2 regions of the Streptomyces sp. NBC_00690 genome follow, and region 2 is predicted to be linked to the other one. Evidence: predicted binding sites of a transcription regulator. Region 2 holds the regulator's gene; the other holds the start of a gene.
The links. The regulator HrcA, encoded in region 2, represses chaperone genes, less so after heat shock. The targets are predictions, from matches to a motif close to TTNGCACTCNGNNNNNCNGAGTGCNAA.

Region 1 (16,118 bases), 980 kb from region 2:
GCGTCCGCGCCGAGCCCGTGCACTCCGATGTCGATGCCCTTGAGCGCCTCTGCTCCCAGCAACTCCGTGCAGCAGTCGGTGAACGCATCTGCCCAGCGCCGGGTGAGGAAACAGGTTCGATCGGCGCCCAGCAGCCCGCGCAGCAGTTGGCGGGAGATGTCGTCGGGCAGCAACCGGAAGTAGTCCACCGGGGCCCAGGGGGTGTGCGAGAAGTGACCGATCTTGAGATCGGGCCGCAGCGCACGGAGCATCCCGGGGACGAGCGCCAGATGGTAGTCCTGCACCAGGACCGCGGCACCTTCGCCAGCACGGTCGGCGAGGGCCTGCGCAAAGGCGCGGTTGTACTGCTCGTACGCACCCCACTGCCGTCGGAACTCCAGGTCGAAGACCGGTTCCAGTGGGGTTTGGTAGAGCATGTGGTTGATGAACCAGAGCACGGAGTTGGCGATGCCGTTGTAGGCGTCGTGGTGGATGTCCGCGTCGATGTCGAGCATGAGGACGCCCTGCTCGCCGACACCGCGACGCACCGCCTCCCGGTCGCCGTCACCGAGGGCCGAGCACACCCACAGGGCGTCGGCTTCCGATCCGATGGCGGAGAGCCCGGAAACCAGACCACCGCCTCCGCGCCGCGAGTCGAGGGTCCCGTCATCCCGGACGGTGTAGGAGATGGGGCCGCGGTTCGACGCGACGAGGATCTGGGCAGCTGAGTGCTCGGAGACCATGTCGCGAACCTAGCCCGTCCCGCAAACCCCCAAACGTGCGTTCGCCCTCAAGAGTCCCCCCTCACCACAACTGGCTCAATCCCTCCCCCCACCCCTGGCCACCCCAAGGGCCAGTGCCAAGCAGACCTGTTTGCCCCCCTGGGCCCGCCTCGCAAATGCGCCTGCCCCCCTTGGACCCGCAAACTCCCTTCCCTGGGGCCGAAGCTTGATCCACGGCCGCTCGTCCATAGGTCGGGTAGGACGGGCACCCAGCGGCGGCGACGCTCTGCTTGCCCGTGGCCCTGTCCATGGGTTGAGAGGGGCAAGCAGACCTGGTCGCGGTATTGGGTAGCGCCGTCCTGAGCCCGATCTATGGATGGGCTGGGCGCAGGTAGACGTGGTTGCGCCACTGGGCACCTGGCCCTGAGCCCGACTTCCCGACTTCCCGACCCATGGACGAGCGTGGGGCAAGCAAGACCTGGTCGCGGTACTGGGTAGCGCCCTCCTGAGCTCGACTTGTGGATGGGCCGGGGGCAGGCAGAGCCAGTTGCGGTATTGGGGGCGCGCAGGGGGTGTCCCCGGAAGCGTCGGCGGCTTCAGAGCCGCCACCAACGGATCAGCCGCTGGCCGCCGGCGCTGAGGAGTCACGCCCGAAAGCACCCCCACCACCCGCACCCCACCCAAACCCCAGCCGGACCACCCAAGCCCCGCCCCCCAGACCAGCCCCCAACACACAAGCTCCGCCCGCCCCACCCAGCCCGTCCGGCGCTTGAGGACGGAACCCCGCACCCCCCAGAGCTGAACTCACAGAACGAGCTCCGCCCGGAAACAGCCAAAACCCGCAGCCCCGCCCCACCCCAGCCCGTCCGGCGTTTGAGGACGGAACCCCCCGCCACCCAAGGCGGAAACCCAGGCACAGCCCCACCCGGAAACAGCCAAGCCCACACCACCAGATCTCACCCCTTGCGCCGCCCCCGTGCCGCCGCCACCGCCACCACCCCCGCCGCCGTCAGGCTCAATGCCAGCCCGCCCAGTAGCCAGAGGCGTTCCGTGGCAGGGCTGCTCGCCGGGCTCGTGGGGGCGGCGGCACCCACGATGGCGGCGACGATGACGAAGATTCCGGTGCCTCTCAGTACATGACGTCCAAAGTTCATAAATAGGATAGTCATCACTGAAACGGTGCTAGTCATCACTATGCGGCGCGACGCGCCGCATACTCACCGATCTCGCGCATCGGCGGACGCTCCTCCGTGTCCACCGGATGGGTCCGCGGCACGAACCCCTTCTCGCCACGCTCGAACTGCGTTAGCGCCGGCCGTACCAAGTGACCTCGGGACAGTCGAAGTTGAGCTGTCCGGTAGATCGCCGCCGCCATCCGGCCGAGTGCCTGGCCGTCCTGGTGGCGGTGTTTGCGGGAGCCGACGTCCACCTGCGCCAGGCTATCGAGCCCGACCGTGTGCAGTGCGTCCACCAGAAGCCCCAGCTCCACCCCGTAACCAACGGGGAACGGGAGCCGCTCCAGCAGGGAGCGCCGTGCCGCGTACTCGCCGCCGAGCGGCTGGACGAACCCGGCCAGGGCCGGCCAGTGCAGATTCAGCAGCGGGCGGGCCACCAGTTCGGTCACCCGACCGCCCTGACCTGCGAGCTCACCCAGCGGGCGGTCGTACATCGCCTTGACGAAGTGCACCTCGGGCTCGGTGAGCAACGGCCCCACGATCCCGGACACGAAGTCCGCCGAGAACTCCCTGAGGTCCGCGTCCACGAAGCAGACGATGTCACCGTGCGTCACCATGAGGGAGCGCCAGAGCACCTCGCCCTTGCCGGCCACCGCAGGGATCCGGGGCAGGATCGTGTCCCGGTGCACCACGCGTGCCCCCGCCGCCGCCGCGACCTCGGCCGTACGGTCCGTGGAGCCCGAGTCGATCACCACCAGCTCGTCGACGAGCGGCAGCGCCTCCATCAGCTCACGTCGGATGACGGTCGCGATCTCGCCGACCGTCGCCTCTTCGTTCAGGGCGGGAAGGACCACACTGACGGTGGTTCCCGATGCGCGTTTCGCCGCCATCATCCGGGCCAGCGGGCGGTCGGCTGCTGACCAGGAACGCCTGGTCAGCCAGCGCTCCACCTCTTCCAGCACGTTCGCCACTCCTGCACTTTGTGATCCATCTCGCGGTTCGGACGACTATCTCAACAGTCCGGTCGTTCGGTTACAGTCTTGAGCAACGCTGAAGCCCGGCGCACGTCGGGGTGATGCGTACACCGGTGCGGAGCGATCACCGCCCCGCATGATCAACAATCGAATACCGCTCATCCAGAGGGGCAGAGGGATACGGCCCGTTGAAGCCCCGGCAACCCTCCAGCCGGTCTCCGTCGCATCAAGAGTCGCCGCCACCCGCAGACAGTTCCGTACGGAACTGTCCGTCGTGCGAGGCAGCCGATTCAGCGCCGCGAGGCTCCCGGCTCGGGAAGGTGCCAAATCCGTCTCATGGCGAAATGCGTCATGAGGAAGATGAGGAGAAAGGGCCTCGCCTCCATGGCTGTGCAGACTGTCGCAGACACCACCACGCTCGATCTCGGACCCGCCGCGGCGCTTTCCTGTCGCGAGTGCGGCGAGCGTTTCGAACTCGGTCCGATCTTCGCCTGTGCCTCGTGCTTCGGGCCGCTGGAAGTCGCCTACGACCTTCCGACGGGCGACCCCGAGGGGCTGCGTAAGCGGATCGAAGCGGGCCCGGAAAGCATCTGGCGGTACGCACCGCTGCTGCCCGTCCCCGCCGACGTGGCGGACAAGCCCAATCTCAACCCCGGCTTCACCAAGCTCGTGAAGGCTGACAACCTCGCCCGCGAACTCGGTGTGACCGGCTCGCTCCACATCAAGGACGACTCCGGCAACCCGACCCACTCCTTCAAGGACCGGGTCGTCGCCATCGCCGTGGAGGCCGCTCGCGCCTTCGGCTTCACCACGCTGTCCTGCTCCTCCACCGGCAACCTCGCGGGTGCGGTCGGCGCTGCGGCAGCCCGTGCCGGACTGCGCTCCTGCGTCTTCATCCCGCACGACCTGGAGCAGGGCAAGGTCGTCATGGCCGCGGTCTACGGCGGTGAGCTGGTCGGCATCGAGGGCAACTACGACGACGTCAACCGCTTCTGCTCCGAACTGATCGGTGACCCGCTCGGTGAGGGCTGGGGCTTCGTCAACGTCAACCTCCGCCCGTACTACGGCGAGGGCTCCAAGACCCTCGCGTACGAGATCTGCGAGCAGCTCGGCTGGCGGCTGCCCGACCAGATCGTGATCCCGATCGCCTCCGGCTCCCAGCTCACCAAGATCGACAAGGGGTTCCAGGAGCTGATCAAGCTCGGGCTCGTCGAGGACCGCCCGTACAAGATCTTCGGTGCACAGGCCGAGGGCTGCTCCCCGGTGTCCGCGGCCTTCAAGGCCGGGCACGACGTGGTGCGCCCGGTGAAGCCGGACACCATCGCCAAGTCCCTGGCGATCGGCAACCCCGCCGACGGCCCGTACGTCCTGGACATCGCCCGTCGCACGGGCGGTGCCGTCGAGGACGTCAACGACGAGCAGATCGTGGACGCGATCAAGCTGCTCGCCCGTACCGAGGGCATCTTCGCCGAGACCGCGGGCGGCGTGACCGTCGGAGTGACGCGCAAGCTCATCGACAGCGGCGTGCTCGACCCCTCGCTCACCACGGTCGTCCTCAACACCGGTGACGGCCTCAAGACCCTGGACGCCGTCGCCCCGACCACCGGCCCTTCGGCGACCATCCGCCCGAGCCTGGACGCCTTCCGCGCCGCCGGCCTGGCCAACTGACCAACGGATCACTGGGAGACCCGAAGATGAGCGTCAACGTCCGCATCCCGACCATTCTGCGCACCTACACGGGCGGCAAGTCCGAGGTCCCGGCCGAGGGGGCGACCCTCGCCGAGGTGATCGCGGACCTGGAGAAGAACCACGCGGGCATCGCTGCGCGCGTCCTGGACGACCAGGGCAAGCTGCGGCGCTTCGTCAACGTCTATGTGAACGATGACGACGTCCGCTTCGAGCAGGGCCTGGAGACGGCGACCCCGGACGGTGCGGGCATCTCCATCATCCCCGCCGTGGCCGGTGGCTAATTACGCAACGTCATTTCAATTGCCCCCTCCGTGAGAGAAACGGAGGGGGCAATTCTGCATGGTTGAGCGCGATACAGTTGGGGAAGGCCCCTGCGCTGCTCCCTCAGCCGAGCAACAGAATGCGCCCCAGCTCCGATAAGAAACAGCCAATGTGCTTCGGGGATTTGTCTCATAAGTCTTCTTTGTCGGGCCCGACTTGCCCCGGAATTTCTTGAATTCATATCAATTTCCCGTTAGCTGAGCCTGCGAATTGTCGTCCGATTGACCTGTTGCAGAGGGCAGTTGGGCAGATACATTCAGCCGCGGTCGACGCGTTCCGGCGCACGCCTATGAAGTCACCTCGCCACTCCGGCGAGGAAAACCGAATCAGGTGAGGTCTGACCCGGGTCCGCGAAGTGCGGTCCTGCGCAAGGGCCAGTAATAGGGGAGTTAGGCATGGCTCAGGGCACCGTCAAGTGGTTCAACGCGGAGAAGGGCTACGGCTTCATCGCGGTCGACGGTGGTGCGGATGTTTTCGTCCACTACAGCGCGATTCAGATGGACGGCTACCGCACCCTGGAGGAGGGGCAACGAGTCGAGTTCGAGATCTCGCAGGGGCAGAAGGGTCCGCAGGCGGACATGGTCAAGCTCGCGGTCTGACTCCGCGGCAACTGCGACGCGATCGGCCACCGACGCGCTCATCTATATGTACATGGGGTCCACATCCCGCCGGGGGGTGTGGACCCCATGTGCGTGCCCGTACACCGGCACCGTGGTGAACGGTCAGCCCGATGCGCGCGGGTGGACACGGCCGGGTGCCCCGCGCGCCGGTGGGCCCCGCTCGTCCCCCGTCGACCGGTCTTTGCATCCGCACCCCACCCCGGCCGGGAGCATCGAACCCCGCCGTCGCTAGCCCTCCGCCGCCCGCACCCAGGACGCTCACGGACCCGCTCCCTCGTGCCTTCACCGAGGACCGGCCGCGACCTCTCCGGGCCGTCCCTCAGGTCCGGCACGCCGACCTCCGCGGGCTCCCGATTTCGCCCGTGACGGTCAGGGAACGTGGTGCCCGGATGGTGCGGGGAACGGTCGAACGCCATCACGCCGACGTCATGGAACTCCCGTCCAAGATGGCTTCCGCACCTCCCGCGCTCCGCCGCGACACCCCGTACCACCAGGGCGCATGCATCGAAGGGCACCCCGTGCGCGGCGGATTTCGGGGGGGTAGCGCGGGGGGTGGTTCTCTCCAAGGCGCTTGCACTCGAAGGGGGCGAGTGCTAATCATTGGCGTTAGCACTCTCCGGGTGAGAGTGACAAAAAGAAGGACCGGGTCGGTGAGGCCCGCAAGCCGGACGGTACAGAAAACCATCCGGCTGGCAGGCCGTCCGTCGCGGGCGCCAGCGCGGTCCCCCAGAGCTTCCCACCCAGTCCGTGGAGGACACTTCACATGGCAAAGATCATCGCGTTCGACGAGGAGGCACGGCGCGGCCTTGAGCGCGGGATGAACCAGCTCGCCGACGCCGTCAAGGTCACCCTCGGTCCCAAGGGCCGTAACGTCGTCCTTGAGAAGAAGTGGGGCGCGCCCACGATCACCAACGATGGTGTGTCCATCGCCAAGGAGATCGAGCTGGAGGACCCGTACGAGAAGATCGGCGCCGAGCTGGTCAAGGAAGTCGCCAAGAAGACGGATGACGTCGCTGGCGACGGAACGACCACCGCCACCGTTCTGGCTCAGGCGCTTGTGCGCGAGGGTCTGCGCAATGTCGCGGCCGGTGCCAACCCGATGGCCCTCAAGCGCGGTATCGAGAAGGCCGTCGAGGCCGTCTCCGGTGCTCTCCTTGAGCAGGCCAAGGACGTGGAGACCAAGGAGCAGATCGCTTCGACCGCCTCCATCTCCGCCGCCGACACCCAGATCGGCGAGCTCATCGCCGAGGCCATGGACAAGGTCGGCAAGGAAGGCGTCATCACCGTCGAGGAGTCCCAGACTTTCGGTCTGGAGCTTGAGCTCACCGAAGGCATGCGCTTCGACAAGGGCTACATCTCGGCGTACTTCGCCACCGACATGGAGCGTATGGAGGCGTCGCTCGACGACCCGTACATCCTGATCGTCAACTCCAAGATCGCCAGCGTTAAGGACCTGCTGCCGCTCCTGGAGAAGGTCATGCAGTCCGGCAAGCCGCTGCTGATCATCGCCGAGGACGTCGAGGGCGAGGCCCTGTCCACGCTGCTCGTTAACAAGATCAAGGGCGTCTTCAAGTCCGTGGCCGTCAAGGCTCCGGGCTTCGGTGACCGCCGCAAGGCGATGCTGAACGACATCGCCATCCTCACCGGCGGCACGGTCATCTCGGAAGAGGTCGGCCTCAAGCTGGAGAACACCGGTCTCGACCTCCTGGGCAACGCCCGCAAGGTCGTCATCACCAAGGACGAGACCACCATCGTCGACGGTGCCGGTGACAGCGACCAGGTCGCCGGTCGGGTCAACCAGATCCGTGTCGAGATCGAGGGCTCCGACTCCGACTACGACCGCGAGAAGCTCCAGGAGCGCCTTGCGAAGCTGGCCGGCGGCGTGGCCGTCATCAAGGCCGGTGCCGCGACCGAGGTCGAGCTCAAGGAGCGCAAGCACCGCATCGAGGACGCCGTTCGCAACGCGAAGGCGGCCGTCGAGGAGGGCATCGTCGCCGGTGGCGGCGTGGCTCTGCTCCAGGCCACCTCGGTGTTCGACAAGCTGGACCTCGAAGGTGACGAGGCGACCGGCGCCAACGCGGTGCGGCTCGCCCTGGAGGCCCCGCTGAAGCAGATCGCCGTCAACGCCGGCCTTGAGGGTGGCGTCGTCGTCGAGAAGGTTCGCAACCTCACCCCGGGTCACGGTCTCAACGCCGCGACCGGTGAGTACGTGGACATGATCGCCGAGGGCATCCTCGACCCGGCGAAGGTGACCCGCTCGGCGCTTCAGAACGCCGCGTCGATCGCCGCGCTGTTCCTCACCACCGAGGCTGTCATCGCTGACAAGCCCGAGAAGGCGTCCGCCGGTGCTCCCGGTGGCATGCCCGGCGGTGACATGGACTTCTGATCCTTCTGAGGATCGGTAGCCCGGTACGTACGAAGGGCGGCACCCCAACTCCCAGGGGGTGCCGCCCTTCGGCATGTCTGCGTGTCTGCGTACCCCGCGTGTCTGCATACGCCGTGTGCCTGTGTGCCCGGGTGTCCGCATGGGGCCAGGTGTACCCGCTCAGGGAAATCTCGGCCGGCCGAGGGGACTTCTCCGGTTCCCTTTCAATTCCTCCCTCGGAACGGGCTGTTCCTTCTCTACAGCCGTAGGAGGAGAGCGTCGATCGGTTGTCCGACCACAGGTGGATTCAAAGCCATCTGAGCGATGGATTCCGCGGATCGTCCCGCACGGCAGTGTCGTCATGTCCCCTGCATATGCCGGAAGGAATCCCCACGTGCAAAGACGACGACTGGTGCCCCTGCTCGCCGTGAGCGTCATGGCGACACTCGCCCCCGGTCTCGCCGCAACACCCGCAGCCGCTCAGCCGCTGGCCCAGTACACCCAGCAGAAGCTCAAGTGGAAGCGGTGCGTTCCCGATCTTCCGGCCACCCTCCAGTGCGCCAAGATCAAGGTGCCCCTGGACTACAAGAAGCCGACCGGCAAGAAGACCGAGGTGGCGATATCCCGGATGAAGACCAGTACCGCGGCCAAGCGTCGCGGAGTGCTGTTCTTCAATCCGGGCGGCCCCGGTGGCTCCGGCCTCTACATGCCCTACGACATGATGCAGATGCTGCCCAAGTCGGTGCGCGACCGCTATGACCTGATCGGCTTCGATCCGCGGGGCGTGAACCACAGTTCGCCCGTCAGTTGCGGTCTCACCGACAAGGACTTGGAGTGGCCGCGCCCCTACAAGGCGACCACGTACAACAAGGACGTCTCCTGGGCGCGCGGGATCGCGGACAAGTGCCGCAAGAAGGTGGGCGACAAGCTCCCGCACTTCACCACGCGCAACACCGCCCGGGACATGGACGTCATCCGTGCCGCCCTCGGCGAGAAGAAGATCTCCTACCTGGGCTACTCGTACGGCACCTATCTGGGCGCCGTCTACAGCCAGATGTTCCCCAGCCGGGCGGACCGGTTCGTCCTCGACAGCGCGGTGGACCCGAAGCTGGCCTGGCGCGGGATGATCCAGGTGTGGGCAGAGGGTACGGAGCCGGCGTTCAAGCGGTGGACCGAGTGGGCGGCCAAGCGCCACACCACCTATCGGCTCGGCGACACCCCGGCCAAGGTCAGCAAGACCTTCTGGGACCTGGTGGCCAGGGCCGACAAGAAGCCCATCAAGATCGACAGTGAAGTCCTGAGCGGCGACGCCATCCGCGCCGGGCGCCATGTGTTCTTCTTCGTGGACACGGCCAGCAGGATGGTCTCGGACCTCAAGAAGGCCGCGGCGGGCAAGGCCACATCGGGCAAGCGCAGCATCGCGCCGACCGAGGCGCCCCGCTCGTTCGCGACGTCGGGCAACCTCGTTCCGTCGGGCAACCTCGTTCCGTCGGGCAACCCCGCTCTGTCGGGCAACCTCGCCGCCTCGGGCGACTTCGCCACCCTGGACAACCTCGATTCGGCGTTCTGGACGGTCGTGTGCAACGACAACTCCGCCGCCTGGCCCCGGGACACCGAGCAGTACCGCAAGGACGCGATCCGCGACAAGGCCCGCTATCCCCTGTTCGGAGACTTCGCCTCCAATATCAAGCCGTGCGCCTTCTGGAACAAGTCCGTCGAGCCGGCGACCGTGGTCGACAACAAGGTGCCCGCGCTGATCCTCCAGAACGAATGGGACCCGCAGACCCCGCTCTCCTCCGCTGTCGGTCTGCATAGGGCGTTGAAGGGCTCCAAGCTGCTCACGGTCAAGGGCGGCGAAGGACACGGCGTCTACGGGGGCCTCAACTTCTGTGCCGACAGCATGACCAACACCTACCTCAACACCGGCAAGCTGCCGACGAAGAACGTCAGTTGCCAGGCGAGCGGGTCGCAGCGCACCTCCGGTCCGCGCACCAGCCCGATCCCGCTGCCCCAACTGCCCAACCGCTTCTGAGGTCCTTCCCCCGGCGCTCGTGATCCGCAAGGCCGTGCGCCGGGGAGGGGGTTGGTTCGAGCGGCACCCTCAGCAGAGGGTTCGTTCGAGCGGCACCGTCAGCAGAGGTGTCGGGCAGGTGAAGGAACGGCACGGGTGGCCGTACCGGTGCTCGGCCCCGACCATCGGCGGCAAAGGTGTACGAAATCACACCGGCCCCGAGGGTGGGAAAGGTCACAGGCCCGTTTCGCCATCCGCTGCCGGGGGCCGGCAGAGCTCCTGACGGTCCGTCCGAACAGTGCGCGGTTTCCGGTAAAAGGCGTGGTCTGTCGGTGGAGTCGGATGCGTACGGGGGGAATCCGGTACCACCGTGGGGCGAGTCGGACAGCTCTTCGGAGCCCTGTGCATGCCGCTGGCACACACAAGTGGGGCTTTCCGTCGGACGGTCCGACACGGCAAAGTCATGCCAGCCCATTCGCCGGGCCGAGATCGGAAGGACTTTCCATGCGTGCACAGCGGCTGGTGCCACTGATCGCGGTCACCGTGCTTGCGACGCTCGCCCCTGCGCTCTACTCCGTGGAACCGGCCAGTGCGGCCAGCGCGCTGGACCGGTACATCCGCCAGACCCCGGTGTGGCAGTCCTGTGCCGACACCACTCCCGACTTCCAGTGCGCGACAATCGAAGTGCCGCTCGACTACCAGACGCCCGGCGGCAGGGCGATCGATCTGGAGATATCGCGGCTCACCGCGGGAGACCCGGTCAAGCGCCGTGGAGTGCTGCTGCTCAACCCCGGTGGGCCCGGTGCCGGTGGGTTGGGCATGCCGCTCGAGATGACGACCGCCATGCCCAAGTCGGTCACCGACCGGTATGACCTGATCGGCTTCGACCCGCGGGGCGTCGGCCAGAGTTCCCCCTTGAGCTGTCGCACCACCGAGGACGAGCGGAAGTGGCTCAGGCCCTTCCGCGAGAAGGCGTTCTCCCAGCAGGTGGCATGGGCGCGCACCATCGCGAGCAAGTGCCGCACCGAGTCCAGCGACCGGATGCGCTACACCACCACCCGCAACACCGCGCGGGACATGGACATCATCCGGGCCGTACTGGGCGAGCAGAAGATCTCCTACTTCGGCTACTCGTACGGCACCTATCTGGGCGCGGTCTACGGGCAGTTGTTCCCCCGGCGTACCGATCGGTTCGTCCTGGACAGCGCCATCGACCCCGAACTCATCTGGCGGGGCACCTTCCAGAAGTGGGCGTCGGAGGCCGAGCCCGCCTTCCAGCGGTGGGCGGAGTGGACCGCCGAGCGCCACACCACCTATCGGCTCGGGGACACCCGCGACGAGGTGATCAGGACCTTCTGGGGGCTGGTGGACCGGGCGGACCGCGAGCCCATCGTCTGGGGCGAGCACTCCCTGACCGGTGCGGACATCCGCGATCTGTTCCGCGGTACGTTCTTCTCGCCCCGCATTGGTGCGGGGTACATGGCCGATCTGAAGCGGGCTGCGGAGGGTGAACCCGTACCGGCGCTGCCCGAGTTGAAGCCGGTGTCGGACAATGCGGTGGCGGCCCTGTACGCCCTGTTGTGCGGGGACAGCCGCAGTTGGCCGCGCGACCCCCAGACCTATCGACGGGACGCGTACCACGACGCAGGTCGCTATCCGCTGTACGGGGACCACCCCTCCAATGTCTCCCCCTGTGCGTTCTGGACCAAGGCGATCGAGCCGGCCACCAAGATCAACCACGGGGGCAGTGCGCTGATCCTCCACAACGAGTGGGACTCCCAGACCCCCTTGTCGACGGGGATCGCCATGCACAAGGCGCTCAAGGGTTCGCGTCTGGTGACGGTCGACGAGGGTGAGGGGCACGGCGTGTACGACCTCAGCGGCAATGTCTGCGCCGAGACCGCGGCCAATGCCTATCTGGTGTCCGGCCGGCTGCCGGCGAGCAATCTGAACTGTCCCTCCCCGTCGGAGCCGGAGCGCACCGGAACGCTCCCGGGGCCCAGCAATCCGCTCACACCGGGGTTCTCCTGACGATCGGGTCCAGCGCACGTCAACGTGTGGCCCTGGCGGATCTGCGGGCCAGTTGGGCGTGGGCGTGCACCCGGGACGGTGGCAGGGCGGCGGGGTTCGTGGAGGGGGCGCGTTCTCCTCGGCAAGAGGCACAGGTGCCACCAGGCAGCGCCTGTGGGCGTCCGGGCGCGCCGCAGGTGTCGCACTCCAGGATGCGTAGGGCGGGCGGGGGTGCCGGGGTCGCCAGGGGGATCTTGTGCAGCAGTCGGTTGCGGGTGAGGGCCGCCGGGCTGTGGATCGGGTCGGGCAACCCCGTGGTCAGCGCCCGCAGCACCTCGGCTTCCGTGGCGCCACGGGTGAACCACTGGGACACCAGCGGCTCCAGGGAGGCGCACTCCGCCGCCGACAGGGAGAGCGCGGGAGCCGTACGGCCCAGGGCTGCCAGCAGGATCAGGGCCCGTGACCGGGTGGGCCGGGGCGGATCGTCCTCCCGAAGCTCCCCACCGGCGAAGGCGGTCCACCAACTGTCTTCCCGTGCGGTGCGCGAGAACCAGGTACGGGTGACCCAGCGGGCGCTGTTCGAGCCCTTGAGGTGTTCGCGACCACGGCGTAAGTGGCCCGCGCGGGCCAGGCGGTTGAGAGCCGTACGCAAGGCGCACTGCCCGTACGGGAGGACCTTGGCGAGGGTCTTGACGGAGATGTCCGAGCCGTCCGCCAGCCGGTCGATGTAGGCGGCGACGGCGGCCTCCCGACGGGGGAGGTGGGCGAACGTCTGCTTGGTGGGCGCTAGTTGGTTCGGCGCTGAGCGCTTTCCGTAGCCCGGATTGGCCATCGGGTGGGTGTGGGCGTGCACTTGGGACGGGCCAGCACTAAGCTTGGCGTCAGCCATCTGGATCACTCTTCTGGTCTTGTGATCTTGTTTGGTCAGACCCCCGCAGGTGTTGCTAGCGCCTGGCGGGGGTTGTTTCGTGCTGAGGGCACGGAAGTCGTGCCGCTGTGGGCACGCTAGAGCCTTATGACGCTCTGTGGCAAACCGGTAGCCCGGAGTCAACTGCTGGGGTGGGTGGGTGGGTTGAAGCCCTCCTCCCGTTCCTTGAAAAGAGGGCTTGCGGCTCGGGGCTCAAATCCCGGTGGGCCCGAGATCCGATGACTGGCTGCCCTGGCCCGACCGGCGCCAAACGCGATCTCCGTGACTCGAAGCTCAAGCTCCCAGCGTCGGGACCGGCTTCCGGCACACCCGCGTAGGCCGTCGTGAGCAGCCCTGGCCCGGCGCCGACTCGCCCGCCAAATAGTAGGACTATTAGGGCTGGATTGTCCTTGTTCAGGCGGGGCAGTTCTTGGACACGCTGTGTACGTAAGTCGCGACCACGGCGTGGAGGTGAAGGGCCTGTGACAACGCAATCGGCGGAGCGCCTACGGGCGGCCGAGGAGGTCATCGAACAGTTGAGGACCGAACTGAGGGAAATGGGAGTGACATTGCCGTCGCTTCGCGTCGACCCCATTTCGCTCGCCAGCGATGACCCCTACCCCCTGGTCGATCTGGGGCGGTGCAATCTGGATACGGCGATGAGACTCGCTGTCGTACTCCACCAGGTCAGGGGCTGATCGACCGCCGATATACGGAGGCGGACGCGGGGGCGAGCCGGGAGCGAAATCCCGGTGCGCCCCCTCCGCTTTTCGATGAGACTCGGACCATGACTGCACGCATCACCCGAATCAACCCTGACAATCTCCACCCGACCCCCGGCTACCACCACATCACCGTCGTCGAAGCGGGCCGGACCGCATATCTGGCCGGGCAATGCCCCCTGGATCCGGCCGGCGAACTGGTGGGAGAGGCCGACCTCAACGCCCAGATCGACCAGGTCGCGGCCAATGCCGTGGCTGCCCTCACCGCGGTGGACGCCACCCCGCAGGACGTCGTTCGATCGGTGATCTATGTGGCGAGTGCCGATGCGGAGGTGCTGGCGGCGGCCTGGTTCCGCCTCAACGACTCCGTGCTCGCCCCCGCCTTCACCACGGCGAGCACCCTTCTGGGCGTGGCCCAACTCGGCTACCCGGGACAGCTGATCGAGGTGGACCTGACGGCGTCCCTGGGTTGAGCCGGAGCACTGCGCGCTGAACCGGAGTACTGCGCGCCGAGCGGCCACCCCTGAGCGCCGAGCACCGGGCAGTTGAGCCGGAGCGCTGCGCACCGGGTGGACCCGCCCGGACATCCGCCCGCGGCCTGTGGAAACGGCCGCGGGCGGTGCACCTCGTACGAGAGCTTGGTCGGGTCTGCTGCTGCCGCTGCCTAGCGGACGTCGATGAAGTCCTCACGGCCGTTGTCCGCGTAGTGCGTGCTGGCCGTGTCCACGTACCGCACCTGCCAGGTGCCGTCCTGCACGGCCGAGAACTGCCTGCTGAAGTTGCCGCTCGACAGCGTCTTGACCGTCCCCAGCTGTCGCCATGCCCCGCCGCGGGTGGCCGGCTTGAAGTAGATACGGACGGTCTGACCCGCGTACGGCTTCCAGGTGGAGCCCGAGTACTGCACCAGACCCCCCTTGGCAGTGATCGTCGCCCCCTTGCGGACGCCCTCAGGGGTGAAGTCCTCGTTCCACACCATGGTGGACTTGCGGCCGAGCTTGTCCGGCTTGCTGGTCACCCCCGAGCGCGTGTGGTGCAGACGCCAATGACCGCTGCCGGTGGCCTTCTGCGGCGGGCTCTGGCGGAAGGCGCTCCCGTACGGGGCGGTGAAGGTCCCGGTGCTCTTCCAGGTACGCCCGTCCGTCGAGTGCTCCATGGTGATGGTCGCCGTCGTCCCCGCGGGGTACGAACCTTCCGTGACGCCCAGCTTTCCGCTGAACGTCACCTTGCGGTACTTGTCCACGCTGGCAGAGACCGGGCTGAACGTCGTGGTGTTCTTCGGCTTGGCCACCTCGGCGAAGGTCTGGTTCAGCGGGGTGAACCAGCCGTCGAGGGACGCCGTGACCCGGGCCGTCGTCTTCTGCGTCACGGAGAGCGCGCCCGCGAAGGACCCGTCCCTCTGGGTCTGGACGGTCTGCTGTCCGGCGATCGTGACCGCCGCGCCCTCCAGCGGCTTCTCACGGCCGTCATCGGCGATGCGCTTCACGGTGCCGCGCACCGGCACATCGCTTCCGTACGGCGCCGAGATCGTCCCGGTCTGCGTGGTCAGCGCGATCTTCAACGCCTGTTGCCGAAGTGGCAGGACGACCTGCTCGCTCGCGCTGTCGATGTAGTAGCTGAGGGTCATGTCGGTGGGGTGCGAGGCGTCGTACCGGGCGGTGAAACGACCGTTCTCATCCGTACGGATGCGCTTCGGGTCGCCGTGGAACTGCTGGCGGCTGCTGACGGTCGCCCCCGGGAACGGCTTGACCGCCAGGGTGTTCGGGTCCTTGGCGACCAGGCTGCCCGACACCTGCACGGTCCGGGTGTCGAAGGAGACCCAGGGGCGCTCGGGCTCGACGGTCAGCTTCGGGTCGAGGACGTAGTTGAAGACCCCGTTGTCACGGTCGACCAACTCGTTCTGCTGCCCTTCCCGGACGACCACGTCGAGCGTGTAGACGCCCATGTCCGGAAGGGTGACCGCCCCGGTGGAGAAGTGCATGTCCCAGCAGTCGTAGGTCACGGAGCAACTGTCCGTGTTCTGGAGCTTGAGACTCGACAGGACGTCCTCGCTGCCGTTCTTCCGGATGCGGATCGTCACGTCCTCCGGGCGGTACGTGGTGTCGTGCTGCTCGAAACCGACGTGCACCTTGCTGTCGGACTGGCTGCTCCAGGTGCTCGACTTCAGATCCACCTCGGCCGCCTGTGCGGTCGGCGCCGCTATCAGCGTGGTGGCGGAAATGGCGAGGGCTGTGCCGCACGCCGCGGTGATCCGTCTCAAGAGCTTCCCCATCAGATGTCGGGCTGGTGCCGGTCGATCATGTGTTGTCGCCCGTCTGACCTGGGAGAGGGTCATATGGTTGCCCTGCGCAGGGAAATGCGGGCACCCGCTTGCAGCCCGTGTCTGGACCCGTCGTCCTCGGGCCCTCCGATCGCCGCCCCGGCATGACATGGCCGGATTGCGCAACCCTCTTTGGGTGCTCTTTGGGCCGGTCCACCACGACCAATGAGAACGCCGGGGCTCCACCTCGCAGTCGATGCCATATGCACCCTCTTCGGGCATGGTGGGCCCATGACCAGCCACCCGGGCCAGAGCCCGACGCCGACCGTCGTCGAACCCGACTGGAGCACCGCCGGAGTCCTCGGC
Region 2 (16,118 bases):
GCGCCCAACGTGGTCTACCGCGTCCTGATGGAGGACGGCACCGAGCACACGGTCACCAACCCGAGTGAGTTCCCCGAGGGCAAGATCGACGACGTCTACGAACCCGTGGTGCGGGCCACGATTCTGGCGCCCACCGAGTTCATCGGCGCGATCATGGAGCTCTGTCAGACCCGTCGCGGCACCCTGCTCGGCATGGACTACCTCTCCGAGGACCGGGTCGAGATCCGCTACACCCTGCCCCTCGCGGAGATCGTCTTCGACTTCTTCGACCAGCTGAAGTCGAAGACCCGCGGATACGCCTCGCTGGACTACGAGCCCACGGGCGAGCAGGCATCCAGCCTGGTCAAGGTGGACATCCTGCTGCACGGCGACAAGGTCGACGCCTTCTCGGCCGTCACGCACAAGGACGCGGCGTACGCATACGGTGTGCGGCTCGTGGCGAAGCTGCGCGAGTTGATCCCGCGGCAGGCGTTCGAGGTGCCGATCCAGGCCGCGATCGGTTCCCGGGTGATCGCCCGCGAGACGATCCGCGCGATCCGCAAGGATGTTCTCGCCAAGTGCTACGGCGGTGACATCTCCCGGAAGCGGAAGCTGCTGGAGAAGCAGAAGGAAGGCAAGAAGCGCATGAAGATGGTCGGCAGTGTGGAGGTTCCGCAGGAAGCCTTCATCGCCGTCCTCTCCAGCGATGACAGCGGGGGCAAGAACAAGAAGTAGCCATTCGTGGCTCTCGCCCTGCTCATGGCGGCGAGAGCGCAGCGGTGGAGGCCCCACGCCGATCAGCCCCCGAGAGCGTTGTCACTTCAGCCCGGGTCGACCAGGTCGACCCGGGCTGAAGTGCATATCCGTCCTGCTGAAGCACATCTTCGGTCCGTCGGTGGGCGACGATCGGGACGCTTCTCGTGCCGAGTACGTGCCGAGTACGGTCCGGGGTGACCCGGGGCAGGTGTGACGGGCGCGGCCCGTTGGTCGAGGGACCCCGCATTCGCGCCGGGTTCGTTATGAAGCGGCAGCCCACAGAGACTTACGCCTCGGCACAGCGCGTTCTACTCTGATCACGGCTCGATGGTTACTCGCCAGTTAAACACCAGCCAGTCGTGCAGTGCTGCCGCAGGCCCGGAGGATGTCGTGAGCGACACACAGACCCTGATCGAGAACCGACCGCCCTCGGTGGCGAACCTCTTCGCCGAGCGGGTGCTGGCCACGCCGGACGCCGAGGCGTTCCGGTATCCGGTGCCCCCCGCCTCCGGTCAGGGGCCCGAGGAATGGAAGTCGCTCAGTTGGGGCGAGACCGCCGAGCGTGTCTATTGCATCGCGGCCGGTCTGATCGCCATCGGAGTACGCGCCGAGGACCGGGTGGCCCTGTTGTCCGCCACCCGTATCGAATGGATCCTCGCCGACCTTGGTGTCATGTGCACCGGCGGTGCGACCACGACGGTCTACCCCTCCACCAATGCCGAGGAATCGGCGTACATCCTCGCCGATTCCGGGAGCAGGGTGCTGGTCGCCGAGGACGCGACGCAGTTGGCCAAGGTGCGTGAGCGGCGGGGCGAACTGTCTGAACTCAGCCATGTGGTCGTGATCGATCCCACCGGTGTGGAGGCGGACGAGTCGGACCCCGAGGGCTGGGTCCTCTCACTCGCCGATCTGGAGGAGCGCGGAGCCCGCCACCTCCAGGAGCACCCCGAAGCGGTCAAGGAGCGAATCGGCGCGATCGAAGCCGATCAACTGGCGACCCTCATCTATACCTCCGGCACCACCGGCCGCCCCAAGGGTGTTCGGCTGCCGCACGACAACTGGTCGTACATGGCGAAGGCGATCGCCGCGACCGGCCTGGTGACCCAGGACGACGTGCAGTATCTCTGGCTGCCGCTGGCCCACGTCTTCGGCAAGGTGCTGACGTCGGGCCAGATCGAAGTCGGTCATGTCACGGCCGTCGACGGCCGGATCGACAAGATCATTGAGAATCTGTCCGTGGTGCAGCCGACCTACATGGCCGCCGTTCCGCGCATCTTCGAGAAGGTCTACAACGGAGTCGCCACCAAGGCCCGGGCGGGCGGTGCGGCGAAGTACAAGATCTTCCAGTGGGCCGCTGCGGTGGCGCGCGACTACGCCAAGGCGTCCCAGGACAACTTCCGGCGTACGGGCACGGCATCAGCGCCGCTCGCCCTCCGTGCCAAGCACAAGGTGGCCGACGCCCTGGTCTATGCCAAGCTCCGCGAGGCGTTCGGCGGCAGGCTGCGGGCCGCGATCTCCGGGTCCGCCGCCCTCTCACCCGAGATCGGCTTCTTCTTCGCCGGCGCCGGCATCCACATCCTGGAGGGGTACGGACTCACCGAGTCCAGTGCGGCTTCCCTGGTCAACCCCGGTGAGGCATATCGCACCGGGACCGTGGGCAAACCGCTGCCGGGCACCGAGGTCCGCATCGCCGACGATGGCGAGATCCTGCTGCGCGGCCCCGGGATCATGGAGGGCTACCACGGGCTCCCGGAGAAGACCGAAGAGGTGCTGGAGCCCGATGGCTGGCTCCACACTGGGGACATCGGCGAGCTCTCGGCCGACGGTTATCTGCGGATCACGGACCGCAAGAAGGACCTGATCAAGACGTCGAACGGCAAGTACATCGCGCCGACCGAGGTGGAGATCCAGTTCAAGGCCATCTGCCCGTTCGTCTCGAACATCGTCGTCATCGGCGCCGACCGCAACTTCTGCACGGCGCTGATCGCCCTCGACGAGCCGACGCTCCTCAGCTGGGCCGAGGGCCATGACCTGGCGGGGAAGCCCTACGGAGACGTTCTCGTCGCGCCGGCGACCGTCGAGTTGATCCAGGGGTATGTGAACCGGCTGAACGAGGGCCTTCAGCGGTGGCAGATGGTGAAGAAGTTCCGCCTGCTGCCCCGGGACCTCGACGTCGAGCACGGCGATCTCACTCCCAGCCTGAAACTGAAGCGACCGGCCGTCGAGCGTGAGTTCCAGCACTTGATCGAAGAGATGTACTCCGGAACCCGCGAGGCATAGGAGCAGGACATCACCGGTGCGGGCCGGGTGCACCCCGTCCCGCACCAGCCCGTCCGCCGGGGGAGCGGCCCGTACCCCGGCGTCCCGATGCCCTGGCTGCTCACCGCCGACGGATTCCACTCCCGTCGGTGACGGACAATGGGGCGTATGCCTTCCGTACTGCCTGACGGCGAACCCATGCCCGAGGACGGGGCGCTTCCGGCGTCCGCCCTTGAAGGGGCAGCCGACCGGCCGCTCGCCTTCTACCTGCACGTGCCGTACTGCGCCACACGCTGCGGCTACTGCGACTTCAACACCTACACGGCGACCGAGCTGCGCGGCTCGGGCGGCGTGCTGGCCTCCCGTGACAACTACGCGGCCACCCTCACGGACGAGGTTCGCCTCGCCCGCAAGGTCCTCGGAGACGACCCCCGCCCCGTGCGCACCCTGTTCGTGGGAGGCGGTACGCCGACCCTGCTGGCCGCGTCCGACCTGGTGGCCATGTTGAGCGCCGTACGGGAGGAGTTCGGCTTCGCGGAGGGCGCGGAGATCACCACGGAGGCGAATCCGGAGTCCGTGGGGCCCGAGTACCTCGCGGAGCTACGGGCAGGAGGCTTCAACCGCATCTCCTTCGGCATGCAGAGCGCCCGCCAGCACGTCCTGAAGGTCCTGGACCGCACCCACACCCCCGGGCGGCCCGAAGCGTGCGTCGCCGAGGCTCGGGCGGCGGGGTTCGAGCATGTGAACCTCGATCTGATCTACGGCACTCCGGGGGAGAGCGACGACGACTGGCGCGCCTCGCTCGCCGCTGCGGTCGGAGCCGGGCCCGACCACATCTCCGCGTACGCGCTCATCGTCGAGGAAGGGACCCAACTGGCCCGGCGCATTCGCCGCGGCGAGGTGCCCATGACCGACGACGACGTCCACGCCGACCGCTATCTGATCGCGGACTCGGTCCTCTCGGAGGCGGGCTACTCGTGGTACGAGGTGTCCAACTGGGCTACGACCGAAGCGGGCCGATGCGTTCACAACGAGCTCTACTGGCGGGGCGCCGACTGGTGGGGGGCCGGTCCCGGGGCGCACAGCCATGTCGGCGGGGTCCGCTGGTGGAACGTGAAGCATCCCGGCGCCTATGCGGCGGCACTCGCCCAGGGCCGCTCACCGGGAGCCGGCCGTGAGCTGCTGTCGGCCGAGGACCGGCGAGTGGAGAGGATCCTGCTGGAGCTGAGGCTCCGGGAGGGGGTGCCCCTGTCACTGCTGCGTGAGGCGGGGCTGGAGGCCGCTCGGGGAGCCCTTGCGCAGGGACTGCTGGACGAAGCTCCGTACGGTGAGGGGCGCGCGGTTCTGACGCTGCGGGGGCGTCTGCTCGCGGACGGTGTCGTACGGGATCTGGTCGACTGACAACCCGATCCGGAGCCCGCGCGCCCAGAGCCGCGGCGGGGGAGCGACCAGGAGCCACCGCCCGGGACCGAAGTTGACCGGCTGAAACCGACCAACCGACCAACCGGCCGCGACCGGCGTCCACCGGGCCCACTGCTCGCTCCACCAGCCCACCGGCCGTCAGGTCAATGGGGACGTGCGGGCGTCACCCGTCCCCCGCGGGTGCGGTCACGAAGTCGATCAACTCCTCGACCCTCCCCAGCAACTCCGGTTGCAGGTCCCGGTACGAGTGCACCTTCGACAGGATGTGCTGCCACGCGGCGCCCGTGTTCTCCGGCCAGCCCAGGGCCCTGCACACGCCCGTCTTCCAGTCCTGCCCCCGTGGGATCACCGGCCACGCCGCCAGTCCGAGGACCGACGGCTTCACCGCCTCCCACACGTCGATGTAGGGATGGCCGGCGACCAGTACGTGCGCATCCGTCACCGAAGCGGCGATCCTGGACTCCTTGGACCCCGGCACCAGATGGTCCACCAGCACCCCGAGCCGTGCGTCCGGTCCCGGAGCGAACTCGGCGACCACCGCCGGAAGGTCGTCGATGCCCTCCAGGTACTCCACCACCACGCCCTCGATCCGCAGATCGTCGCCCCACACGCGTTCGACGAGCTCGGCGTCGTGGCGGCCCTCCACATAGATCCGGCCGGCCCGGGCCACCCGCGCCCGCGCTCCGGGAACCGCCAGGGAACCGGAAGCGGTCACCACCGGCTTGGACGACCTTCCGGGGCCGGGGCGGACTAGGGTCACGACCTCGCCGTCCAGCAGAAACCCCCGTGGCGCCAGCGGAAAGACCCGGCGCTTGCCGAAGCGGTCCTCCAGCGTCACCGTGCCGGCCTCACAGCCCACCACCGCACCGCAGAAGCCGGTGCCGGCCTCCTCCACCACCAGATCGGGGTCCGACGGATCGGCCGCGACCTCCCTGGCGGGAGCCGACTTCTTCCAAGGGGGCGTCAGATCAGGGCTGTAGCTGCGCATTCGGCCGACGCTACGACACCCCGAACCGCTCCGCCAGCGCATCGCGCTGGGCACGTACGAACGCGGCGTCCACGACCGCGCCGTGCCCCGGCACGTACCGTGCGTCCTCGCCGCCGAGCGCCAGCAGCCGGTCCAGGGCGGCCGGCCACGGGGCTCCGACGGCGTCCGGCCCCGCCTGCGGCTCCCCGGACTCCTCCACCAGATCGCCGCAGAACACCACGGCGGGGCTCCCCGGCACCAGTACCGCCAGATCGTGACCGGTGTGCCCGGGGCCCGCGTCGACGAGCACCACCCGGCGCCCTCCGCCCAGATCGAGCGTCTGCCGTCCGGTGACCGCATGCCCCGGGCTCACCAGCGCCTCGACCGCCTCAGCCGCCTCCAGCGGCTCCACGCCGTGCCGTACGGCATCTGCCCGCAGCGCGTCCGCCTCCCGGCGCAGGAGGGCATCGAGGCCCCGCGTGCCGTACACCTCGGCCCCGGGAAAGGCGGCGGCCCCCAGTACATGGTCGAAGTGCGGGTGGCTCAGTGCGATGTGCGTCACCTCGCGACCGCTCAGCAGCGCCTGTGCCTGGGCCCTCAGCTCGGCACCCTCCCGCAGGGTCGAACCGCTGTCGTACAGCAGCACACCTTCGTTCCCGACGACCAGCCCGCAGGTCGCGTCCCAACCCGGCAACCGTCGTCGCCCCACCCCGTCGGCCAACCGCTCCCAGCCGAAGTCTTCCCAACAGACGTTCATACCGGGACGCTACTGGCAGCGACCAGCGAAGGCGCGCGGTAGCGTGGTCGGTCGCCCTTGCTACGGGCGTACCCCACGGCCGTACACTGGCACGGGGGATTCTTGGCACTCGGACCTGGTGAGTGCCAGACAGTGACCGAAGAACCACCGTGGGACCACAGCTGGAGGTGTGCGCGATGCTCAGTGAACGCAGACTCGAAGTGCTGCGCGCCATCGTCCAGGACTATGTCGGTACCGAGGAGCCCGTCGGCTCCAAGGCGCTCACCGAGCGCCACAGGCTCGGTGTTTCACCGGCCACCGTCCGCAATGACATGGCGGTCCTGGAAGACGAGGGATACATCGCCCAGCCGCACACCAGTGCCGGGCGCATCCCCACCGACAAGGGGTACCGCCTCTTCGTCGACAAGCTCGCCGGGGTGAAACCGCTGTCGTCAGCCGAGCGCCGTGCCATCCAGAGCTTCCTGGACGGCGCTGTGGACCTCGACGACGTCGTCGGCCGTACGGTGAGGCTGCTGGCGCAGCTGACCCGTCAGGTCGCGGTCGTGCAGTACCCCTCGCTCACCCGCTCCACGGTGCGCCACGTGGAGCTGCTGGCGCTCGCACCCGCACGGGTCATGCTCGTGTTGATCACGGACACGGGCAGGGTCGAGCAGCGCATGGTCGACTGTCCGGCTCCCTTCGGTGACACCCCGCTCGCCGATCTGCGGGCCCGGCTCAACAGCAGGGTCGTCGGCCGTCGCTTCGCGGATGTGCCGCAGTTGGTCCAGGACCTCCCCGACTCCTTCGACCCGGAGGACCGGGGTGCGGTCTCCACCGTGCTCTCGACCCTGTTGGAGACACTGGTCGAGGAGACCGAGGAGCGGTTGGTCATCGGCGGCACCGCGAACCTCACGCGCTTCGGCCATGACTTCCCGCTGACGATCAGGCCCGTCCTGGAGGCCCTTGAGGAGCATGTGGTGCTCCTCAAACTCCTCGGTGAGGCCAAGGAGTCCGGCGGCATGGGCATGACGGTGCGCATCGGCCATGAGAACGCCCATGAAGGACTCAACTCAACCTCCGTGGTCGCCGTCGGCTACGGTTCGGGCGACGAGGCAGTCGCCAAACTCGGCGTGGTCGGACCGACCCGCATGGACTACCCCGGAACGATGGGAGCGGTACGCGCAGTGGCACGTTACGTCGGACAGATCCTGGCGGAGTCGTAGGTGGCCACGGACTACTACGCCGTACTCGGCGTGCGCCGCGACGCATCGCAGGACGAGATCAAGAAGGCGTTCCGCCGGCTGGCGCGTGAGCTCCATCCGGACGTGAACCCCGACCCCAAGACCCAGGAGCGGTTCAAGGAGATCAACGCCGCCTACGAGGTGTTGTCGGACCCGCAGAAGAAGCAGGTCTACGACCTCGGCGGTGACCCCCTGTCCCAGGCGGGCGCCGCGGGTGCGGCCGGCTTCGGTGCCGGCGGCTTCGGAAACTTCTCGGACATCATGGACGCCTTCTTCGGTACGGCGTCCCAACGCGGCCCCCGCTCGCGCACCCGGCGCGGCCAGGACGCGATGATCCGGCTGGAGATCGACCTCAACGAGGCCGCCTTCGGTACGACCAAGGACATCCAGGTCGACACGGCCGTCGTCTGTACGACGTGTTCGGGCGAGGGTGCGGCCCCCGGGACCTCGGCCCAGACCTGTGACATGTGTCGTGGGCGCGGTGAGGTCTCCCAGGTCACCCGCTCCTTCCTGGGCCAGGTCATGACCTCGCGCCCCTGCCCGCAGTGCCAGGGCTTCGGCACGGTCGTCCCCACCCCGTGCCCGGAGTGTGCGGGCGACGGTCGGGTCCGTTCCCGTCGCACGCTGACCGTGAAGATCCCGGCCGGCGTCGACAACGGCACCCGCATCCAGTTGGCCGGGGAGGGCGAGGTAGGCCCGGGCGGTGGCCCCGCCGGCGATCTGTATGTCGAGATCCATGAAGTGCCCCATGCGGTGTTCCAGCGACGGGGCGACGATCTGCACTGCACGGTGACGATTCCCATGACGGCGGGCTCGCTCGGTACGAAGGTGCCGTTGGAGACGCTCGACGGGATGGAAGAGATCGACATCCGGCCGGGGACCCAGTCGGGGCAGTCCATCCCGCTGCACGGCCGGGGCGTCACCCACTTGAGGGGTGGCGGTCGGGGCGATCTGATCGTGCACGTCGAGGTGATGACGCCGAGCAAGTTGGACGCGGAACAGGAGAGGCTCCTTCGGGAGTTGGCGAAACTTAGAGGTGAGGAGCGCCCGCTCGGTCAGTTTCAACCGGGACAACAAGGACTCTTCTCCCGACTGAAGGACGCGTTCAACGGGCGTTAGGCGATGCCCCCGCGGTGCCGAGCTTCGGCCGGCGCCGCGGGGTGTGCGCATTGGTCCCGGACCAGAGCAGGGTCGGCCTTCCGGCGCGATCCAGAGCCCCTCTTCCACGGGCCCCTGCGAGCACCCGCCGACCTCCCTGCGAGCACCTCCCCGACCCCTTTCGCGGCACCTTCCCGACCAGGTGATCCGACCCTCGTCGCAGCTGCCCGACCATCTGGTCAGGGAGGGTGCGTAGCACGTCAAGGGGCCTTCCGGGGAGCTGTCGGGCTCGATTCGGCCGGCCGTCAGCGGCATGACACGATGCACACATGTCCTCCGTACTGACCGATCTCTGCCGGTATCCGATCGTGCAGGCACCGATGGCGGGCGGTGCATCCTGCCCGCAGTTGGCCGCTGCTGTGTCCGAGGCCGGCGGCCTCGGGTTCCTGGCTGCCGGGTACAAGACCGCGGACGGCATGTACCAAGAGGTCAAACAGATCCGCGGGCTCACCTCGCGGCCCTTCGGCGTCAATCTCTTCATGCCGCAGCCCAAGACGGTGGACTCGGCGGCCATCGAGGTCTACCGGCAGCAACTCGCCGGTGAGGTGAGTTGGTACGAGACTCCGCTCGGTGACCCCGATTCGAGTCGTGACGACGGCTACGAGGCCAAACTCGCCATTCTCCGTGACGACCCCGTACCGGTGGTGTCCTTCACCTTCGGCTGTCCGAGCGCCGAGGTCCTGGAGTCGTTCGCCAAGGCCGGAACGGTCACCGTCGTCACCGTCACCACACCGGAGGAGGCGCGTATCGCCGAGCGCGCCGGTGCCGATCTGCTCTGCGTCCAGGGAATCGAGGCGGGTGGCCACCAGGGCACCTACCGCGACGATCCCGCCGCCTCGCACGGGGGCATCGGGCTGCTCACGCTCATCGCCCTGATCCGTGAGTGCGTCGACCTCCCGGTGATCGCCACCGGCGGATTGATGCGGGGCAGCCAGATCGGCGCGGCGATCGCCGCCGGGGCGAACGCCGCCCAGTTGGGGACGGCGTTCCTCGTCTGCCCCGAATCCGGTGCGCACCCCCTGCACAAGCAGGCGATGACCAATCCCCTCTTCGCCCGCACGGACCTGACCCGGGCCTTCACCGGGCGGGTCGCACGCGGTCTCGTCAACCGCTTCATGCGTGAGCACGGACCGTACGCCCCCGCCGCCTATCCACAGGTGCACTATCTGACGAGGGACCTGCGCAAGGCGGCTGCCAAGGCGGGGGACGCCCAGGGCATGGCGCTCTGGGCCGGTCAGGGACATCGGCTGGCGCGCGAGATGCCCGCCGGGCAACTCGTCGAAGTCCTCGCCGCCGAACTGGAATCGGCCCACATCGCCCATGACCCCGAGGAGTCCCGTTGACCGCGCCCGTGTTCCTGACGGACTCCCTGGCGGATCTCGTGCCCGGTGCCCGGCTCGTCCTCGACGGTCCGGAGGGCCGTCACGCGGTGTCCGTGCGACGGTTGCAGCCGGGGGAGGACATCGTGCTCACCGACGGTCTGGGCCGGGGCGCCGCCGGGCTCGTCGTCGGGACTGAGGGCAAGGACCGGCTGACCGTGGAGGTGCTGAGTCTGCCCGAGGAACCCGAACCGCGGACGCGCATCACCGTGGTGCAGGCGCTGCCCAAGGGGGACCGTGGCGAGTTGGCCGTGGAGACGATGACCGAGACCGGTGTGGACGCCATCGTTCCGTGGGCCGCGGCGCGTTGCATCACCCAATGGAAGGGCGAGCGCGGCGCCAAGTCCCTCGCCAAATGGCGGGCGACGGCCAGGGAAGCCGGGAAGCAGTCGCGTCGGCTGCGGTTCCCGGAGGTGGCGGAAGCCGCCACCACCAAACAGGTCGCCTCTCTCCTCGCTGATGCCGACTTCGCCGCGGTGCTGCACGAGGAGGGCGCACAGCCGCTCGCCACGGTCGCGTTGCCGGCCGAAGGGTCGATCGTGCTGGTCGTCGGCCCCGAAGGCGGAGTCGCCCCGCAGGAGTTGGCCGCCTTCGCCGATGCCGGTGCGTCCCCCTATCGATTGGGACGCAGTGTGCTGCGGACCTCGACGGCGGGTACGGCGGCGGCGGCGCTGCTCCTGGGCCGCACGGGGCGTTGGTCCTGACGCTCGCGGTCGGTTCGATGGCGCAGTTCGCCTACGCCAGTTGTGGGAGGCGAAAAGGCCGACGATCGGTCATCTTGGCGTCCATCCGGGGGGTTGTGGCCGCAACCAGTCTTTTCCCACCCGCTCCCCGGTGTCACCCTGCCCTCCATGGAAGTCTCACCGCATAGGCGGAGCCGGCGCGTTCTGGTGTCGTGCGCCCTCACGGGAGCGGTCGTCGCCGCCACGACCGCTTTGACCGGGTGCGAGCCCGTGTCCAACGGGCTCAACTCCTCCGCCGTCGCGATCACCACGGACCGTACGGCCACGAACGCCCTGGAACGACTCGGCTTCCAGGTCGGGTGGTTCAGTTGTACGGCGGAACTGGGCGAGAAGGGCCGGTCTGCCGCACCGACGGGGTCGGGGTTCGCCTCCGTCGACTGCGAGGGGGAAACCGACTCCGACCAGCGGATCACCCTCAAGGGGCGGGTGACGGAGGAGCGTTCGGGCACCTGTATCCGGGGCGATCTCACGACGCGGATCAGCGGGAAGGTCGTCTTCACGGCGACGTTCCTCGGGGACTGCGAGTCCCAGCCCACGCGGACGACCCGTCCCGTCGAGCCGCCGGACCGTTCAAACGGGGGACCCCGGGCGACCGTCACGGTCACGGAGACGGTCACCGTCACCGCCGAACCGACCCGTGAGTGACCGGGCCCGTGCGTATGGGTGAGGATGCTCCCCGCGTACGCGTACGCGCCCGTACGCAGACCAGCGCCCGTACGCACCCATGCACCCGCACCCGCGCCCGCCGTGCTCGCGCCGCCCGGCCGAGTGCGAACCACCGGCGCCACCCGCTCGCACACTGCTGTCGGCCGGCTGAAGGATGCCGTCCGCCACCGGGTTGCACCGCTTCCCGCTGCGTGAGCGTGAAGGCGGTGCCGACCCATGTGCCGATGTTGGCCGCAAAGCCGTGACCTCGACGTCCCCACCTGCCTAGGGTGATCCTGTGACGCAGCCTGCCTACCTCCGGTATCCGCACATTCACGGCGAGTTGATCGCCTTCACCGCCGAGGACGACGTCTGGGTCGCCCCGCTCGACGGCGGTCGAGCCTGGCGCGTCAGCGCCGACGACATACCGGTCGACCACCCGCGCTTCTCACCCGACGGCGCGCACATCGCCTGGACCTCCCGACGCGACGGCGCCCCCGAAGTCCACGTGGCCCCGGTCGACGGCGGATCGACGACCCGGTTGACGTACTGGGGGGACCACAAGACGTCCGTCCGCGGCTGGACCCCCGACGGCGAGGTCCTTGCCATCAGCGCGCGTGGACAGGCGTCCTCCCGTCGCACCTGGGCCAGAGCCCTTCCGCTGGACGGCGGACCGGCGACCGTGCTGCCGTACGGCCTGGTGGGCGATGCTGCCCACGGCGAGCCCGGAGTGCTGCTGCTCTCCGCCACCATGGGGCGAGAGGCCGCCGCCTGGAAGCGCTACCGGGGCGGCACGGCAGGGAAGTTGTGGATCGACCGGGCCGGAGACGGAACGTTCGTCCGGCTGCTCGAAGAGTTGGCCGGCAACATCGAGTACCCGCTGTGGATCAAGGGGGACGGTTCCCGGGACACCGAGGGCAGAGTCGCCTTCCTCTCCGACCACGAAGGCACCGGAGCCGTCTACTCCGCCCAGCCGGACGGTGCGGACCTGCGACGGCACACACCACTCGGCGGCTTCTACGCCCGGCACGCCGCCACCGACGGGACCCGTATCGTCTACAGCTCCGCAGGCGAACTCTGGCTCATCGACGATGTGTTCGCCGAGAGCTCGCAACCCCGTCGGCTGACCATCAAGCTCGGCGGTCAACGCACCGATCTGCGCCCCCGGCTCATCGACGCCGAACACCACGTGGGCTCCGCACGGCCCGACCACACCGGCCGCGGGAGCGCCGTGGAGGTACGGGGCGGCATCCACTGGGTGACGCATCGGGAAGGGCCGGCGAGGGCCCTGTCCGTCACCCCGGGGGTGCGCGCCAGACTGCCCCGCAACTTCCGGGTCGACGGCGTCGAGCACGTCGTCTGGGTCACGGATGCCGAGGGAGAGGACGCCCTGGAGTTCGCGCCGGCGACCGGTGCCCAACCGGGGGTCGCACCGCGCAGGCTCGCGGCGGGGCAACTCGGCAGGGTGCTGGGCCTGGCCATGGCCCCCGACGGCAGCCGAGCCGCGGTCGCCACCCACGACGGCCGGGTCCTGCTGGTCGAGCGGGAGTCGGGGGAGGTGCGCGAGGTCGACCGCAGCGCCGACGGCGAGGCCACCGGTCTCACCTTCTCGCCCGACTCCGGTTGGCTCGCCTGGTCCCATGCCGGACCTGCGCCCCTACGCCAACTCAAGCTGGCCGGCACCGCCGAACTCACCGTCGCCGAGGCCACCCCGTTGCGCTTCAGGGACTTCCAGCCGGCGTTCACGCTCGACGGCAAACACCTGGTGTTCCTCTCCGAGCGCGCCTTCGACCCCGTCTACGACTCGCACGTCTTCGACCTCGCGTTCGTCGGCGGCTGTCGTCCGCACCTGATCACCCTGGCGGCCACGACCCCCTCGCCCTTCGGGCCGCAGCGCCACGGCCGCCCCTTTGAAGCGGACAAGCCCGATAGGCCGGACAAGGGCGATGAAGGGGACGGTCGACAGAGCGGTGCCATCACCAGGATCGATCTGGAGGGGATCGCCGATCGGATCGTGCCGTTCCCCGTGGAGGCGGCCCGGTACTCGACCCTGCGGGCCGCCAAGGACGGAGTGCTCTGGTTGCGCCACCCGCTGAGCGGCGTGCTCGGCACCGCCCGGGCCAAACCGGGCGACCCGGGGCCCACCACCTCGCTGGAGCGGTACGACCTGGTCCAGCCCGGCATGGAGGAACTCGCCTCGGACGTGGCGAGCTACTCGGTCAGCGGTGACGGGAAGCGGGTGCTCCTGTTCACGGGCGGCAGCGTGAAGGTGGTCCCGAGCGACCAACGCGCCTCCCATGACGAGGACAGTGACACCAACATCACCGTCGACCTCTCGCGGGTTCGTCAGCCGCTCGACCCGGCTGCCGAATGGCGGCAGATGTACGAGGAGGCGGGCCGGTTGATGCGCCAGAACTTCTGGCGTGCCGATCTCGGCGGCGTCGACTGGGACGACGTACTGGACCGCTACCGGCCCGTGCTCGACCGGATCGCCACCCATGACGACCTGGTGGACCTTCTGTGGGAGGTACAGGGGGAACTGGGCACCTCACACGCCTATGTCACCCCCCGTGGCTGGTTCGGCGGTCGGTCCGAGCGCCAGGGCCTCCTGGGCGCCGACCTCTCGCGGGCCGAGGACGGCATCTGGCGGGTGGACCGGGTGCTTCCGTCCGAGACGTCCGACCCGCAGGCGCACTCCCCGCTGGCCGCGCCCGGCGTCGCGGTCCGCGCGGGCGATGCGATCACCGCCGTCGACGGCCGGCCGGTCGACCCGGTCGCCGGCCCCGGGCCGCTGCTGGTCGGTTCGGCGGGTAAGCCGGTGGAGTTGACGATCGCTCCGGCAGGCGGTGGCGACCCCCGGTACGCGGTGGTGGTGCCGATCGCGGACGAGGAGCCGCTGCGCTACCACGCCTGGGTCGCCGATCGGCGCGCCTACGTCCATGAGCAGTCGCAGGGCCGGCTCGGCTATCTCCACGTACCGGACATGCAGGCTCCCGGCTGGGCCCAGATCCACCGTGATCTACGGATCGAGGTGGCGCGGGAAGGGCTTGTCGTCGACGTCCGGGAGAACCGCGGGGGCCACACCTCCCAACTGGTGGTCGAGAAGCTGGCCCGACGGATCGTGGGCTGGGACCTGCCGCGCGACATGCGGCCCTTCAGCTATCCGCAGGACGCCCCGAGGGGGCCCGTGGTCGTGGTGGCCAACGAGTTCTCCGGATCCGACGGGGACATCGTCAACGCGGCGATCAAGGCCCTGGGGATCGGTCCGGTGGTGGGGACGCGGACCTGGGGCGGTGTGGTGGGCATCGACAGCAGATACACGCTGGTCGACGGCACTGCGGTGACCCAGCCCAAGTACGCCTTCTGGCTGGAGGGTTACGGCTGGGGAGTGGAGAACCATGGAGTGGATCCCGATGTGGAGGTCGTCATGACTCCGCAGGACCACGTGGCCGGCCGGGACCCGCAGTTGGACGAGGCCGCGCGGATGGCGCTGGCGGCGCTGGTGGAGAACCCGGCTAAGTCGCCGCCCACAGTCGAGTGATGTACCCGCCCGGCTTCCCCGGTGGGAGCCGGGCGGAAGCCGGCCGTCGACGGCCGGCCCGGCCGCCCCCGCTGCGGTCCTGGCGCGAGCACGGGAGCCGGATCGCACGCCGCGTTGTCCACAGGGCGGACGGGCCGGACACCCGGGCTCGATACGATGCACGGGTACTGGACGAAACGCGAGGAGGACCCGGCATGGCGGGAGAACCGCAGGCTGACTGCCTGTTCTGCAAGATCGTCGCGGGTGATGTGCCCGCCACCTTGGTCCGGGAGACCGAGACCGCGGTCGCCTTCCGCGACATCAACCCCCAGGCGCCCACCCATGTGTTGGTGATCCCGCGGGCCCACTACCCCGACGCGGCCTCCCTCGCCGTGGCCGAGCCCGTCCTCGCGGCGGACGTGCTGCGTCTGGCCGGTGAGGTCGCCGAGCAGGAGAAGACGATCGACTCCGGATACCGCATCGTCTTCAACACCGGTTCGGGTGCGGGCCAGACCGTCTTCCACGCCCATGCGCACGTCCTCGGCGGACGCGGGCTCGCCTGGCCCCCTGGATAGCGGCGACCGATCTTGTCCGTACGAGAATTGGTGGTGCTGGGCACCGCCAGCCAGGTCCCCACCCGCCACCGCAACCACAACGGCTACCTCCTGCGCTGGGGTGCCGAAGGCATTCTCTTCGACCCCGGCGAAGGCACCCAGCGCCAGATGCTGCGGGCCGGGGTCGCCGCCCACGACATCAACCGCATCTGCATCACCCACTTCCACGGCGACCACTCGCTGGGGCTGGCCGGGGTCATCCAGCGCATCAACCTCGATCGCGTTCCGCACGAGGTCGTCGCCCACTACCCCGCCAGCGGTCAGCGCTACTTCGACCGCCTGCGCTATGCGACGGCCTACCGGGAGACGGTGCAGCTGACCGAGGCCCCCGTCGCCGCCGACGGGCCGCTCGCCACCACCGGGGCGTACCAACTCCTCGCCCACCGGCTCTCCCACCCGGTCGAGTCATTCGGCTATCGACTCGTCGAGCCGGACGGCCGACGGATGCTCCCCGAGAAGCTGGCCGCCCACGGCATCCGCGGCCCCGACGTGGGCCGCATCCAGCGCGAGGGCGCACTGCGCGAAGTCACCCTGGACCAGGTCAGTGAGGAACGCCGTGGCCAGCGATTCGCGTTCGTCATGGACACCCGACTCTGTGACGGCGTGTACGCCCTCGCCGAGGATTGCGATCTGCTCGTCATCGAATCCACCTTCCTGGACGAGGACGAACAGCTCGCCAAGGACCACGGCCATCTCACG

Region 1: groL (chaperonin GroEL) is a predicted target of HrcA. The motif match lies at 6,087-6,113, and genes of this name have one in related genera.

Annotation. Positions count from the first base shown of each region.
Region 1 covers NZ_CP109009.1:3,933,878-3,949,995, reverse strand. Annotated here, with positions in the region: gene OID54_RS17305 (alpha,alpha-trehalose-phosphate synthase (UDP-forming)) at 1-722, opposite strand, end outside; gene OID54_RS17300 (hypothetical protein) at 1,658-1,870, opposite strand; gene OID54_RS17295 (glucosyl-3-phosphoglycerate synthase) at 1,894-2,838, opposite strand; SAM riboswitch class I at 3,006-3,217, shown strand; gene thrC (threonine synthase) at 3,235-4,518, shown strand; gene OID54_RS17285 (MoaD/ThiS family protein) at 4,545-4,820, shown strand; gene OID54_RS17280 (cold-shock protein) at 5,256-5,459, shown strand; gene groL (chaperonin GroEL) at 6,244-7,866, shown strand; gene OID54_RS17270 (alpha/beta fold hydrolase) at 8,240-9,877, shown strand; gene OID54_RS17265 (alpha/beta fold hydrolase) at 10,361-11,887, shown strand; gene OID54_RS17260 (hypothetical protein) at 11,907-12,755, opposite strand; gene OID54_RS17255 (hypothetical protein) at 13,256-13,471, shown strand; gene OID54_RS17250 (RidA family protein) at 13,561-13,968, shown strand; gene OID54_RS17245 (hypothetical protein) at 14,160-15,764, opposite strand; gene OID54_RS17240 (Clp protease N-terminal domain-containing protein) at 16,044-16,118, shown strand, end outside.
Region 2 covers NZ_CP109009.1:2,951,202-2,967,319, reverse strand. Annotated here, with positions in the region: gene lepA (translation elongation factor 4) at 1-714, shown strand, start outside; gene OID54_RS13105 (AMP-dependent synthetase/ligase) at 1,126-3,015, shown strand; gene hemW (radical SAM family heme chaperone HemW) at 3,163-4,395, shown strand; gene OID54_RS13095 (DUF3097 domain-containing protein) at 4,580-5,404, opposite strand; gene OID54_RS13090 (MBL fold metallo-hydrolase) at 5,415-6,140, opposite strand; gene hrcA (heat-inducible transcriptional repressor HrcA) at 6,317-7,342, shown strand; gene dnaJ (molecular chaperone DnaJ) at 7,343-8,479, shown strand; gene OID54_RS13075 (nitronate monooxygenase) at 8,788-9,861, shown strand; gene OID54_RS13070 (16S rRNA (uracil(1498)-N(3))-methyltransferase) at 9,858-10,601, shown strand; gene OID54_RS13065 (hypothetical protein) at 10,749-11,285, shown strand; gene OID54_RS13060 (S41 family peptidase) at 11,584-14,826, shown strand; gene OID54_RS13055 (histidine triad nucleotide-binding protein) at 15,021-15,380, shown strand; gene OID54_RS13050 (ribonuclease Z) at 15,393-16,118, shown strand, end outside.